Regions from separate parts of the Larkinella bombi genome, predicted to be linked through region 1. Evidence: riboswitches for the same ligand, from Rfam matches in the RefSeq annotation. Region 1 holds a riboswitch; each other region holds the start of a gene.
The links. Region 1 has a riboswitch for S-adenosylmethionine ahead of metH (methionine synthase). Riboswitches for the same ligand answer to the same signal wherever they lie in the genome.
Positions count from the first base shown of each region.

Region 2: linked by a shared signal. The riboswitch ahead of L0Y31_RS03830 (M28 family metallopeptidase) and the one ahead of metH (methionine synthase) in region 1 are both predicted to bind S-adenosylmethionine.
Region 3: linked by a shared signal. The riboswitch ahead of L0Y31_RS02490 (O-acetylhomoserine aminocarboxypropyltransferase/cysteine synthase family protein) and the one ahead of metH (methionine synthase) in region 1 are both predicted to bind S-adenosylmethionine.

Region 1 covers NZ_CP090557.1:4,917,559-4,921,767, forward strand. Annotated here, with positions in the region: gene metH (methionine synthase) at 1-1,634, opposite strand, end outside; SAM riboswitch class I at 1,745-1,850, opposite strand; gene L0Y31_RS20895 (SGNH/GDSL hydrolase family protein) at 1,939-3,039, opposite strand; gene L0Y31_RS20900 (Ppx/GppA phosphatase family protein) at 3,336-4,209, shown strand, end outside.
Region 2 covers NZ_CP090557.1:893,483-897,691, forward strand. Annotated here, with positions in the region: gene L0Y31_RS03825 (alpha-amylase family glycosyl hydrolase) at 1-440, shown strand, start outside; gene L0Y31_RS03830 (M28 family metallopeptidase) at 464-2,161, opposite strand; SAM riboswitch class I at 2,350-2,452, opposite strand; gene L0Y31_RS03835 (formylglycine-generating enzyme family protein) at 2,554-3,651, opposite strand; gene L0Y31_RS03840 (sll1863 family stress response protein) at 3,845-4,209, opposite strand, start outside.
Region 3 covers NZ_CP090557.1:541,044-545,252, reverse strand. Annotated here, with positions in the region: gene L0Y31_RS02500 (S66 peptidase family protein) at 1-681, opposite strand, end outside; gene L0Y31_RS02495 (DciA family protein) at 767-1,093, opposite strand; SAM riboswitch class I at 1,368-1,486, shown strand; gene L0Y31_RS02490 (O-acetylhomoserine aminocarboxypropyltransferase/cysteine synthase family protein) at 1,677-2,996, shown strand; gene L0Y31_RS02485 (homoserine O-acetyltransferase family protein) at 3,042-4,088, shown strand; gene L0Y31_RS02480 (amidohydrolase) at 4,089-4,209, opposite strand, start outside.

The sequences.
Region 1 (4,209 bases):
CAGCGCGTAGCGTTGATAAAATCAACCGCGTAATTGTTATGTTCTTCGATCCCCGTCGCAACCGTCAGGATGTTCGGGTCGAAAATAATGTCCTGAGGGGCAAAGCCAACCTGATCGACCATAATTCGGTAAGCCCGCTCACAAATTTCAATCCGACGCTCGTAGTTATCGGCCTGACCTTGTTCGTCAAAAGCCATTACTACAACCGCCGCCCCGTATCGATTAACCAGCTTAGCCCGTTGAATAAACGCTTCTTCGCCTTCTTTGAGCGAAATAGAGTTGACGATGGCTTTGCCCTGGACGCATTTCAAACCGGCCTCGATCACCTCCCACTTCGAAGAGTCGATCATGATGGGCACCCGGGCAATATCCGGTTCAGCCGCAATCAGGTTCAGGAAGGTGGTCATGGCTTCCACCGAATCCAGCATTCCTTCGTCCATGTTAATATCGATGACCTGCGCCCCGTTCTCCACCTGTTGCCGGGCGACCGACAAAGCAGCATCGTAATCACCGGATTTAATCAGTCGGGCAAAGGCTTTCGAACCGGTTACGTTGGTCCGCTCCCCGATGTTGACGAAATTGGTGGTTTCTGTAATTTTCAGAGGTTCCAGACCCGACAGTTTCTGGTAAGGTTCCGGCTGTGGCTTAGGGCGGGGCTGGTAGTTGGCCGCTACCTGGGCGATGGCCTGGATGTGATCCGGCGTCGATCCGCAGCATCCCCCGACAATATTGACAAAGCCTTCTTTGATAAAGTCCTCAATCTGAGCGGCCATGCTCTCCGGCGTTTCGTCGTACTCGCCAAACTCATTCGGCAAACCCGCGTTGGGATAGGCCGATGTAAAGAACGGCGACTCTTTGGCCAGCGTCTGCACGTAGGGGCGCATCAGCTCGGCCCCCAGCGCACAGTTTAGCCCCACACTCAGGAGCGGCAAATGAGAAACGGAATACAAAAAGGCCTCCGTCGTCTGTCCCGACAAAGTCCGACCCGACGCATCGGTAATCGTCCCGGAAACCATGATAGGCAATGGTTCCCGCCTGGTGTCTACAAAATATTTGTCAATGGCAAACAGCGCGGCTTTGGCGTTGAGCGTATCGAAAATCGTTTCGACCAGCAACAGGTCCGAACCGCCTTCGACCAGTCCCCGCACCTGCTCGTAGTACGAATCCACCAGTTGATCAAACGTGATGGCGCGGTAACCTGGATTGTTCACATCCGGCGAAAGCGAAGCCGTGCGGTTGGTGGGTCCCATAGCCCCGGCTACGAAGCGGGGCTTGGCGGGATTTTGCCGCGTGAACTCCACGGTCGTTTCTTTAGCAATCCGCGCCGATTCGTAATTCAACTCATACGCCAAATCCTCCATGTGGTAGTCGGCCATCGCGATGGATGTACTGCTGAAGGTGTTGGTTTCCAGAATATCCGATCCCGCTGCTAAGTATTGCCGATGAATCTCCTGAATAATATGCGGTTGGGTAATGGACAGCAAGTCGTTGTTTCCCTTCACGTCATGCGGCCAGTTCTGAAAACGTTCCCCCCGGTAATCCTCTTCTTCGAGTTTATAGCGTTGAATCATTGTCCCCATTGCTCCGTCGAGAATGAGAATCCGACGCTCCAGAAGGTCTTTTATCTTTTCCAAGTGTAATTATAGTTTTAAGCCCACCTAAACAGTTGATGATCAATCAAAAAACAGACAAGGGCTTATCGTCAGAAGAGGAAGTTGGCAGTTCGCCGCAGCGATCGACATTTCTCTTATCTCTCCCCGCCAGCGGAGCGGGGTGGAATGTGGCACCGTTCTAAAAAGGGGTTGCCAAGACATCGTTGGGTCCGATCCCTCCGTCTTTCTTGATAAGCTGTTGCAAAAATACACAAAGAGGCTTGTTTTGCCAAAATGATTATTTCGGACAGAACAAACCTCCCTGATTAAAATAACAAACTCGTTTCTAGCGCATTGTATCTGCTTTAGCGGTCGCATTGGCCGAAAGCATTTTATAAAGTGCGTCGCCTACCCGCTGGTTGACAAGGGGGCTGGCGTGCGCGTCGTTACGGCCCACAATCCGATCTTTAGGATCCAGGTCTTTGGTAACACTGCTCACTTCCAGAATGGGTACCTGCTGCTGCGCAAAATAGGTTTCTACAGGCTGGGTATACATTTTGGTTTTCTCGAAATTGTGCGAGAACGGAAAGATAACCACGAACAGACGAACGTTATTTTTCTTGCTATAATCCACAAAACGACTCAGATCGCGGATGTGGCTGTTCAGAATCGTTGTGTCGGTGTAAACACGTTTGGCGTAATCCTGATAAGGCGCGAAGTTTCCGTGCGGCAGTTGCCAGTAAATGTAGTTCAGGAGATAAGAGCGGGCAAATAAAGGCCGGGTCGGGCCAGGAACATCGGAGTAAGGCTCAAAGCCCTGGGGGACAACGCCTCCGTCCCGGGCGGCTTTCTCAATATCATTCGGAAAGTACTGCAACACCATCCAATCGGGCTTAACGCCGTATTTTTCAAAGCGTTCGTATTCATCCCGCGTATCTGATCCCGAAACCCCTAAATTATAGACTTCGTACTTATCCCCCAGCTTTTGGGCCAGGACATTGGAAAAGCGATCCTCTACATTCTTGATTCCGTGGCCCGCCGCAAAGGAGTCCCCAATGACCATTACTTTTGTTTTTCCCAGCGAATCGGCATGGTCTTCATCCCGGTATCCTTTTTCATTAACCGGGCTCCAATAGCGTTCAAACCAGATTTTTGAGGCCAGCGTGCTGTTTCCCTCGTGGCTCTGCGAAATGGTCATAAATACCATCTCCAGAAAAACCAGCAACACCAGCAGCGGCACAAACAGCGTGGCCACGTTAATCAGCCATTTCGGTGCTTTGGGATTCTTGACAATGTTGTAGTAAAAAATTCTCAGTAAATCGTAGAGGAAGAGAAATAAAACAACACCTTTGGCGAAGCGGATGTAGGCGTTGTCGAACAGGCCATGAAATGGATAGGAAAATGAAATTTTGAGTCGCTCGGGAAAAAACAGCAAAACTGCCAGCATGCTTATTAAAACAAGTCGCAGCAGGCTAGTAACTAATTTGGAGGTCATTGTATTTTAAATTGGTGGAAAAAGCAGGTATTCTTAGGGCGCCTTGATAAATTACCGGAAAAGTACAAACAAAGTGGCGCTATTCAAATGTTGTCTTCAGAAACCGAGCAATTGCTTGAGGGAAAGGCTGACGATTCTTTACCTTTATTTTTTGGATTGCTACGAAGAATGCGGTTGGCCTATTAGGCTGTTCAACCGCAAAAACACTATATTTGGCCGTTTTCATTTACTTTTTCGTTTACATTATTTTGAAACTAGCAGCCATTGATATCGGCTCCAACGCCGCCCGTTTGCAGATTTCAACCGTTCTGCACGTCGACGATGTGATTAGTTTTAAGCGCGTCGAGTATGTCCGCTTCCCGCTGCGTTTGGGGCATGATGTTTTTACATTTGGCAAACTTACTCCCGAGAGCGAAGCCCGAACCACCAAGCTGATGGAAGTTTATCGGCTCTTGATGGAATTACACGAAGTCGAAGACTACATGGCCTGCGCCACGTCGGCCATGCGTGAATCCCAGAACGGACACGAGGTAAGCGCCCGCATCAAGCAAGCAACCGGCATCGATATTCACATTATTGACGGCCAGAAAGAAGCGGAAATCATCAACAACGTGGTCGTCCAGGCGCTGGACGAGCGGCAGTATCTGCACATCGATGTAGGCGGTGGCAGCACCGAACTAAACGTATACCTGAATCGCCAGAAAGTTGCTTCTAAATCCTTTAAAATTGGTTCAGTACGGCTCCTGGAAGGAAAAGAAACCAAAGGCGCGTGGCAAAAAATGGAAAGCTGGATTAACGAAAATGTTGATAAAAGCCAGAAAATCATGGCGGTCGGTACCGGCGGAAACATCAACAAAATCTTTAATCTGGTCACTAAATTTTCCGACAATACCACCACGCTGGACGAGATTATCCGGATGAAAAATTACATCGCTGGCTTTAGTCTGGATGACCGGATCAACAAGCTTCGTCTGAATGCCGACCGGGCTGATGTGATTATCCCGGCGTCTGATATTTACATCTCGGTAATGCAGTGGGCGGGGGCCGCCAACATCATTGTTCCAGACTTAGGATTGCGGGATGGGATTATCCAGCTTGTCTATAATCGCTTGCTCAAGAAGC
Region 2 (4,209 bases), 920 kb from region 1:
ACATTCGCGAGCCGTTTTTGTGGGATACCAAACGAAAAGACAAAAACCGTAGCCGCTGGACCAAAGCTAAGTACTCCACCGACAAGCGCGTTACGCCTCTGGCGTTGCAGCAACCAGATCCGGCTTCGCTTTACAACCACTACAAAAGGCTGATTCATTTCCGCAATGTCCACCCTGTTCTGAACGATAACCTGAGTGTGCTGGAAGCCAGCGATATTAAGCAGCCGGGTATTTTGGCTTTTGTTCGACGCTCCGGGGATCAGTCGGTGCTGGTCATCCATAATTTGACGGGTGAACGCAGCGAAGTCCTTCTATACCCTGATTCAACGGCCGTTAGCAAGCGCATTCGCTTCGATACTGTCGGTGACGCCGAGCTTCTCGAAAGCGGGAAATTGTGCCTTTCGGCCTACAGTTGCGTTGTGTTGGAGGATATTTTATAGCCTAATTAAGCCTGTCTTTTCGTTTATTTTCCGTTGCTACCGGATGCTTTGGCGGGGACTTGATGGCCAAACTTGGTACCAAAAAAATCGCCTGCATTCCAGCTTGGTCGGGAGGGAGCCTGGGCGGTTAAATAGCCAATCAAGAACTGAAGCTGGGCGTGTTTGGCCGCCGCTGTCCAGTCAAAGGGCTGATCCATATCGTCTTGCGGCGAATGATAAATGGTGCTTCGCCAGTCAAGGTTAATGCGCAGACCATCAAGTTGGGGATTTCCGGTTTGGGAGCCGCTTTTCACATAAATGGCCGGAATTCCCTGCCGAACGAAGCTAAAATGGTCACTGCGCATAAAAACCGTCTGTTCAGGAATGGGGTCCTTAGCCACCTGAACGCCCAGATGAGCCGCCGCAGCGGCCACTTCCTTCCCCAAACTGGAATGTTCGGCCCCGTAAGGCACAATATCCAGCAACGGATGGAAAAAGAAAGGCATATCCAGGCATAAATTAGCCACAATCTTTTCTTTAGGAACAGTCGGGTTACTGGCAAAATAATCGGAGCCTAAAAGCCCCATTTCTTCGCCCGTTACGCCCACAAACAAAATTGACCGTTTGGGCGCTTTAGGCAGTGAGGCATACAAGCGGGCCGCCTCCAGATTGATGGCCACACCCGACGCGTTGTCGTGCGCTCCGTTGTAAATAGAATCGCCCTTGACGGGCCGACCAATGCCCAGGTGATCCAGGTGCGACACATAGACGATGTATTCGTCTTTCAAGACCGGATCCGTTCCGGGTAGCAGACCAACCACATTATAACCCACAATGTCGTCTCCTGAATTAGTTTGCGTCCGCATGCGGGCCGAAATATTGAGCGGAAAAGCTTGCGGAGTGCCTCTTTGCGCCTTGGCGATTACTTCGAGAAAAGGATATTTTGTGCCTGAAAACAGGGAACGAGCCGTGGAATCGCCCAGAGCCGCAATGCCTTTTAATTCCGGGAAAACACGCTGGGGTTTGCCTTCCTGATCGACCCACCGGTAAATGCCCTGACGTCCCCGGTTAGCGGAAGCTTCCACACGCATCCGAAGATCACTCGGTAGGCTAAAGGAAATTACCCCAACAGCTCCGTGCGCAACGGCATTTTCCGGCTTGGAAGAGGTGTAATACGCACGCTGGTTGGACGGAAACGTAGTTGGCGCGCCGTTGAAATAAGCGACAATTTTGCCTTTAACGTCAATTTTCTGGTAGTCGTCGTAGCCCAGTTCGGGTGCTGTAATTCCATAACCAACAAAAACGACCGGTGCCGTTACTTCGCTGGTCTGATTTCCGTAAACCGGGCTGAGGGTGTAGTTCTTACCGTAAATCAGGGGTGTGTCTCCGTTTTTACCAACAAAAGCAAACGAACTCTTTTCTTCCTGCACCTGCCAGCGCCGCAACGGCACCTTCTGTAAATACGTTTTTCCTTCGCCGGCGGGTTGCAGACCAAGCGCTTCAAACTGAGCGATTACGTAGTTGGCCGCGAGCGTATATCCGCGCGTTCCCGGTTTACGTCCTTCCATCGCGTCGTCGGCTAGAAAACGCATGTGCGCCCGAATAGCTTCGGGTCGGACATTGGCTACAGCCTCCCGCGCTTCGGCAGGAATTGTAGAGGAATTACTGGTCTGAGCAATGGCAACTGACTGACCAAGAAAAAAGAGTGCAAGAGAGCTACTGAAAAGGCTAATTCTATTCACTACGGAGTAACTTTTTCCCTAAAATAGGCTATTGCCCGCTGATAGTCAACTACCTTTCAACGGGCAATAATCAAATTAAAACGGGTTATTAAGGCCGGTGAACTTTACAGCGGCTTAAAGGGGAGAGATGCCAGTCTTGGTCTGGATCGCAGCGTTGGTTCGTTGAACGCGTTTTCATGCTGGTTGTAAATTTATAGTTCCTATTAAATTAGTTAGGCAGGTTAGCACTGATTCCTTGGGAAAGTTGCTAAGGGTTCATCGAGCCTGTCTCTCCCCCTTTCGATATAAATCCACAACTACTTACTGGTAGCTAGTAATTGTAAGACGCTACAAATATAGGACGTCTATTTTTAATTACCAACTAATTCTATAAATTTTATAGGCTAAATAGTTTATTTATTTTTAACACATCTGAAACCCAGGTTATTACTACCGCTACTGGCCTCGCCTTTTCCACGGCTTCCTGCTTTATAGCGGGTGCAATATTGATCGGAACATAAAAAAGATCCTCCCTTCTGTACGTACTTTACCGCCCCTGGTTCATCCGGGTCATAGCTATTGGTGGGGCCTTTGGGATTTTTCGCGGGGCTATTCTGGTAATAGTCCGGGCGGTACAAATCCTGACACCATTCCCACACATTTCCATCCAGGTCATACAAACCGTACGGATTGGCTGGGAACGACTTGACGGGCGCTACCCCCGCAAACCCATCTTCTTTGGTATTCTGATCGGGAAAATTGCCCTGGTAAATATTAGCCACCCATTTTCCGGCGGGCTTCAGATTAGTTCCCCAATAATAAGTTTGGTTCCCTTTGTTGCCCTGGGCGGCAAACTCCCATTCTGCTTCGGTAGGCAGGCGCTTACCCGCCCACTTGGCATAGGCGGCGGCGTCTTCGTAGCAGACGTGTACCACAGGCAGGTTTTCGCGCCCTTCAAGGCTGCTTTTCGGTCCTTCGGGATGCTGCCAACTGGCTCCGGCAACGTACTTCCACCACAAAAGCGGATTCTCTAAAGACACGCGTTGACTGGGAGGCGTGAACACCGCCGACCCCGGCACCAGTTGCTCGGCGGGAACACCGGGGAAATCCGCCGGATTTAAGGGCCGCTCGGCTACCGTCACATAGCGGGTAGCGGCCACAAACCGGGCAAATTCGGCATTGGTGACCTCGTGTTTATCCATCCAGAAGCCATCGACAGTTACCGTATGCAAAGGCCGCGCATCCGGAAATTCGTCAGCGCCCATCTGAAAAGCGCCACCCGGAATCCAGACCATACCCTCCGTGTTCTGCTGGCCCGACTCACTTACCGAAGCGGCCTGCTGAATGGCGCTTGCCCGCGATGGCATTCCATTGGCTGCACAGAACGCTACGCTGTCTGCCTTGCTTACCTGCGCAGTCTCCTCCCCTTTTTGGTTTTCGGAATGGCATCCCGCGAGGCCAAAAAGGACCGTTCCACTAAGCCATATAGCCACTATGTAGTTGCATTTCATACCCAAAAGCCAACTCAAAATTTTGTACAATTACCTATATTCGTGTAACCTGAATTACGAAGTTATAAGCTTTCTGGCGGAATCAAATACTCAGGAAGGAAGCTACATACTTGGGGAAGTTTGTGGAAAAATTGCCACAAAAAAAGTCCTGCCGTCTTTTGAACAACAGGACTTTTAGAAGAAAAACGTATGCTTAGTTATCGTCTTTACCGTCTGGATCTACTTTATCCTCGGCTTTATCGAATGCATTTCCAATGTTTCTACCGGCTTTCTTAAAGCCACTTTTGATGTCTTGCCAAGCCGCAGCCGTCGCATTTTGGGCTTTATCGATATCGTTGCCAAGCTCTTTTCGCTCGTCTTCCAGTTTAGCAAGCTGCTCTTTACTTTCCGCTTTTGCTTCGCGGCCTTCGCGCTTGATTTTAGCCTGCATTTCGTCAATACGGGTATCCAGCTTCTCTTTCTGGACCTTCATTTTGGCTACTGCTTCGTCACGTTCCCGCTTGAAATCAGCGGCAGCTTCATCGCCGGCTGCTTCCATTTTATCACCAGCTTCGCGGG
Region 3 (4,209 bases), 570 kb from region 1:
GGCCAGTCGTCCGCTCCGGCGCAGTTGCAACAGCATTCGGTCCAGCGAAAAATAACTTTCATCAATGTCTTCAATAAAAAGAATCTTGCCTGTATAATCTGGATCAGAAGGAGTACAGAGCATATTGGTCAGCAACGACAGATTGCCGCCTACTAACTGCCCTTGCGCTTCACTGGGGCGGTTTAAGGCATTTGCCGGAGCTGCATAAGGGGCGATTGTCTCGCCAAATAAAAGCTGTCGCAAGCTTTCCACCGCATCAGCCGAATCATCTTGGTCAAATAGCCGAGGCATCGTTGCATGGAGACTCTGAATGCCCAATGTATGAATGTGGCAGTGCAGGGCGGTAATGTCACTAAAACCAACAACCCATTTAGGCGACTGTCGGAAGTTGGTGAAATTCAGCCCATCTAGCAGCCGATAACTGCCATAACCACCCCGAACCGAAAATATAGCGCTGATTGTAGGGTCGTCAAGTAGCTGTTGTAAGTCCAACAGGCGCGTAGCATCATCCCCGGCAAATTGAAAATGACTGCTCGTTAACGTACGTCCTTCAACTACTTCCAAACCCCAGTCGTCGCGCAAAATGCGGAAAGCAGGTTGGAGCGTTGCGTAATCCAGGCGGCTGGCCATAGCTACTAAACCAATTTTTGAGCCGGGGGTGAGGAAGGGGGGCGAAATCATTAATGAATAAACGGCGAACCGCCAGAACGATGAATAACAGGAAAGCGCGTTGCTGCATTCGTGGAGGAAAAATGCATTTTATCCGTCAGATAAAAATCACGTCCTCAATGACATCGGTGCCCATCTCTTTGTTAATCAGCTGAATCATTTTTTGCTTGGCAATGACCAACTCGCTCCGTAGGGGGGCCGACGAGATTTCGATGTGTAGAATACGATTTTTAACGTAAAGACGGTTTGTGCGGGAGGCGATTGCCTTACCCATCATTTTTTCCCAGAATGCTTCGAGGTACGTTTCGTCGAAACGGGTTTGCAACTGATACGATTTTAGCATCTGCCCAATAGCATCTTTCAGCGAGGTAACCCCCGGCCGACGGAATACTTTATCTTTATCGTAGTGATAGAATTGGGACATGATTGGAATTGACTTAACACAAAAGTAATATACCATTTCGGCTTGATCGATAACTAGTAACAGGATTTTTTTCGGTCGCATCATTCTGCCGGGTAGGTGTTAGGGGTTTGTACCTAATAGGCGATTATGCTAAAAAGAGGCGAAAGTGATTGCACATACAGGCTTTCTTGCTTATAATTGCGCTATCAATTCCTCGATAAGGTTGGCTTTCGTCAATCTGTTCCACTTCTGCTGGTTCACCGGCTAGCTGTTTCGGCGGCTCAACGGTTCGATGGATTTATACAGAAAGAGGGGAGAGACCGGGCTCTGTAAACCTCTGGCAACCTGCTGCGTAGCAAGGTGCTAATTCCCGCCTAAGTTATCGCCTCGGCGATCCTGTAGGAAATATAAATCGCTAAAATCATGAATCTATTTCGATGTTGTATGCCCTCGGTGGGCAACTGAATCTTCTCACACGCGGCAACGAAGAACCGAAGCGGTTCCGTATGCACTGCTGTGCCTAACGGCACAGTAAATTCCTATCCCATATTAATTGCTCATTGCCGTGCGGCAATTGGGCAGCCACTCAAATTTTAGCAAAGAAATGGCAGATCAACCATTGCATTTTGAAACCCTGCAACTTCACGCCGGGCAGGAAGTAGACGGTACGACTAATTCACGGGCTGTGCCTATCTACCAAACGACGTCGTACGTATTTAATGACTCAGCGCACGGAGCTGATCTGTTTGCGCTGCGGGCGTTCGGAAATATCTATACCCGCATCATGAACCCCACTACCGACGTTTTTGAAAAGCGGGTGGCGGCTTTGGAGGGGGGCGTAGCTGCCCTGGCGGTGGCTTCCGGGCAGGCAGCCCAGTTTATTGCGCTGAACAACATCCTGAATGCCGGGGATAATTTCGTGACGACTTCCTACTTATACGGCGGAACATACAATCAGTTTAAAGTATCTTTCAAGCGGTTGGGCATTGACGTTCGCTTTGCCGAAGGCGATAACGTTGCCAGCTTTGAACGCCTGATTGACGAAAATACGAAAGCACTATACCTGGAAACCATCGGGAATCCCGGCTTTAATATCCCCGATTTTGAGGCGTTTGCGGCCTTGGCGCAGAAGCATGACATTCCCCTGATTGTTGACAATACGTTTGGCGCGGGCGGCTATTTGTTCCGTCCCATCGAACACGGAGCGGCAGTTGTGGTTGAGTCAGCTACAAAATGGATTGGCGGCCACGGCACAAGCATTGGCGGCGTAATTGTCGATAGTGGAAAATACAACTGGGGCAATGGCAAGTACCCGCAGTTTAGCGAGCCATCACCGGGTTATCATGGCTTGGTGTTTAGCGATGTTTTTGGAGTGAATGGTCCATTCGGGAATATTCAATTTATCATTCGCGCCCGCGTGGAGGGCCTGCGGGATTGGGGTCCGTCCATTAGCCCGTTTAACTCTTTCCTGCTGATTCAAGGACTGGAAACGTTGTCTTTGCGGGTAGATCGTACCGTGCAGAACGCGCTGGCGCTGGCCCAATGGCTGGAAAAACACGAACAGGTCGAAGCGGTTAATTACCCAGGTCTGGAAAGTAGTGCTTACCATGAACTAGCCAAGAAATACCTGAAAAGAGGCTTTGGCGGTGTGTTTACATTTAAAGTGAAAGGAGGCCGCGAAGCTGCTGATACGTTCGTAAACAGCCTGAAGCTAATCAGCCACCTGGCCAATGTCGGCGATTCGAAAACGCTCATCATTCATCCGGCTTCAACTACCCACCAGCAGCTATCCGAGCATGAGCAGGCATCGGCAGGTGTTGCCGCAGGCGTATTGCGAATCTCGGCTGGTATTGAGCACATTGATGACATTATAGCCGATCTTGAGCAGGCTTTTGCCCAAGTATCTGCGCCTGTGTTGAACTAATCTACTTGTCCCGCAACGCCGACGGGCGCTGCGGGACATGATTCTATGGAGACTAAATTTTTCGACTACAAATTTTCTTATCCGCTGGAATCCGGTGACGAACTTCCGGGCTTTCGGCTGGCTTATACAACACGTGGTACGCTCAATGAGAGCCGTTCCAATGTCGTTTGGATCTGTCACGCCCTAACCGGCAGTGCTGACCCCGGCGATTGGTGGGATGGCATGGTTGGTCCAGGAAAATATTTTGACCCGGAAAACCAGTTTATCATTTGTGCCAACGTGCTCAGTTCCTGTTACGGGTCAACCGGACCGTTGTCCATTAATCCGCGAACGAACAAACCATTTTACCATGATTTCCCGCTTGTGACAGTGCGTGACATGGCCGGGGCGCTGGATTTATTGCGGCAGGAATTAGGCATCGAACACATCCATACCTGTGTAGGAGGTTCACTTGGAGGCCAGCAAGCGGTAGAATGGGCCATTCAGCAGCCGAGTATTATTGAAAATTTAGTTTTGATTGCGGCAAATGCCGTTCATTCACCTTGGGGAATTGCCTTTAACGAGTCCCAACGCATGGCGCTGGCTGCGGATCCCAGCTGGCAGGAAAGTCGGGACGATGCAGGTATAACAGGCTTAAAGGCGGCGCGTTCCATTGCGTTGCTCTCTTACAGAAACTACGATACTTACGGCTTTACGCAGGCACTGGATCATAACGAACAATTAGATAACTACAAAGCATCCAGCTACCAGCAATACCAGGGTGAGAAATTGGTGAAACGGTTTAATGCTTATACCTACTGGCATTTAACGAAAGCCATGGACTCGCACAATGTCGGGCGAAACCGGGGCAGCATCATCAATGCGCTCTTGCGGATCAAGGCTCGAACGCTGGTGGTGGGCATTCGTTCAGATATTTTATTTCCACCCGCCGAGCAACAGTTTCTGGCGCGGCACATTCCCGATGCGCGTTACGAAGAAATTGACTCCCTATACGGCCACGATGGGTTCTTGATCGAGGCGAAGCCCCTGACGCAAATCATCCGGCGGTGGATGCAGGAAGGCAAGCGTGAAGAGGCGAAGGTGGAAGCGTAATTAAAACAAACGCTCGCCACCAATCCAGGTCTGAGATATTTTAACCTGTCGCAATTGCGGAGCCGGTATTTTCATGATGTCCTTGGGCAAAACCACAAAATCGGCTTGTTTGCCCGCTTCG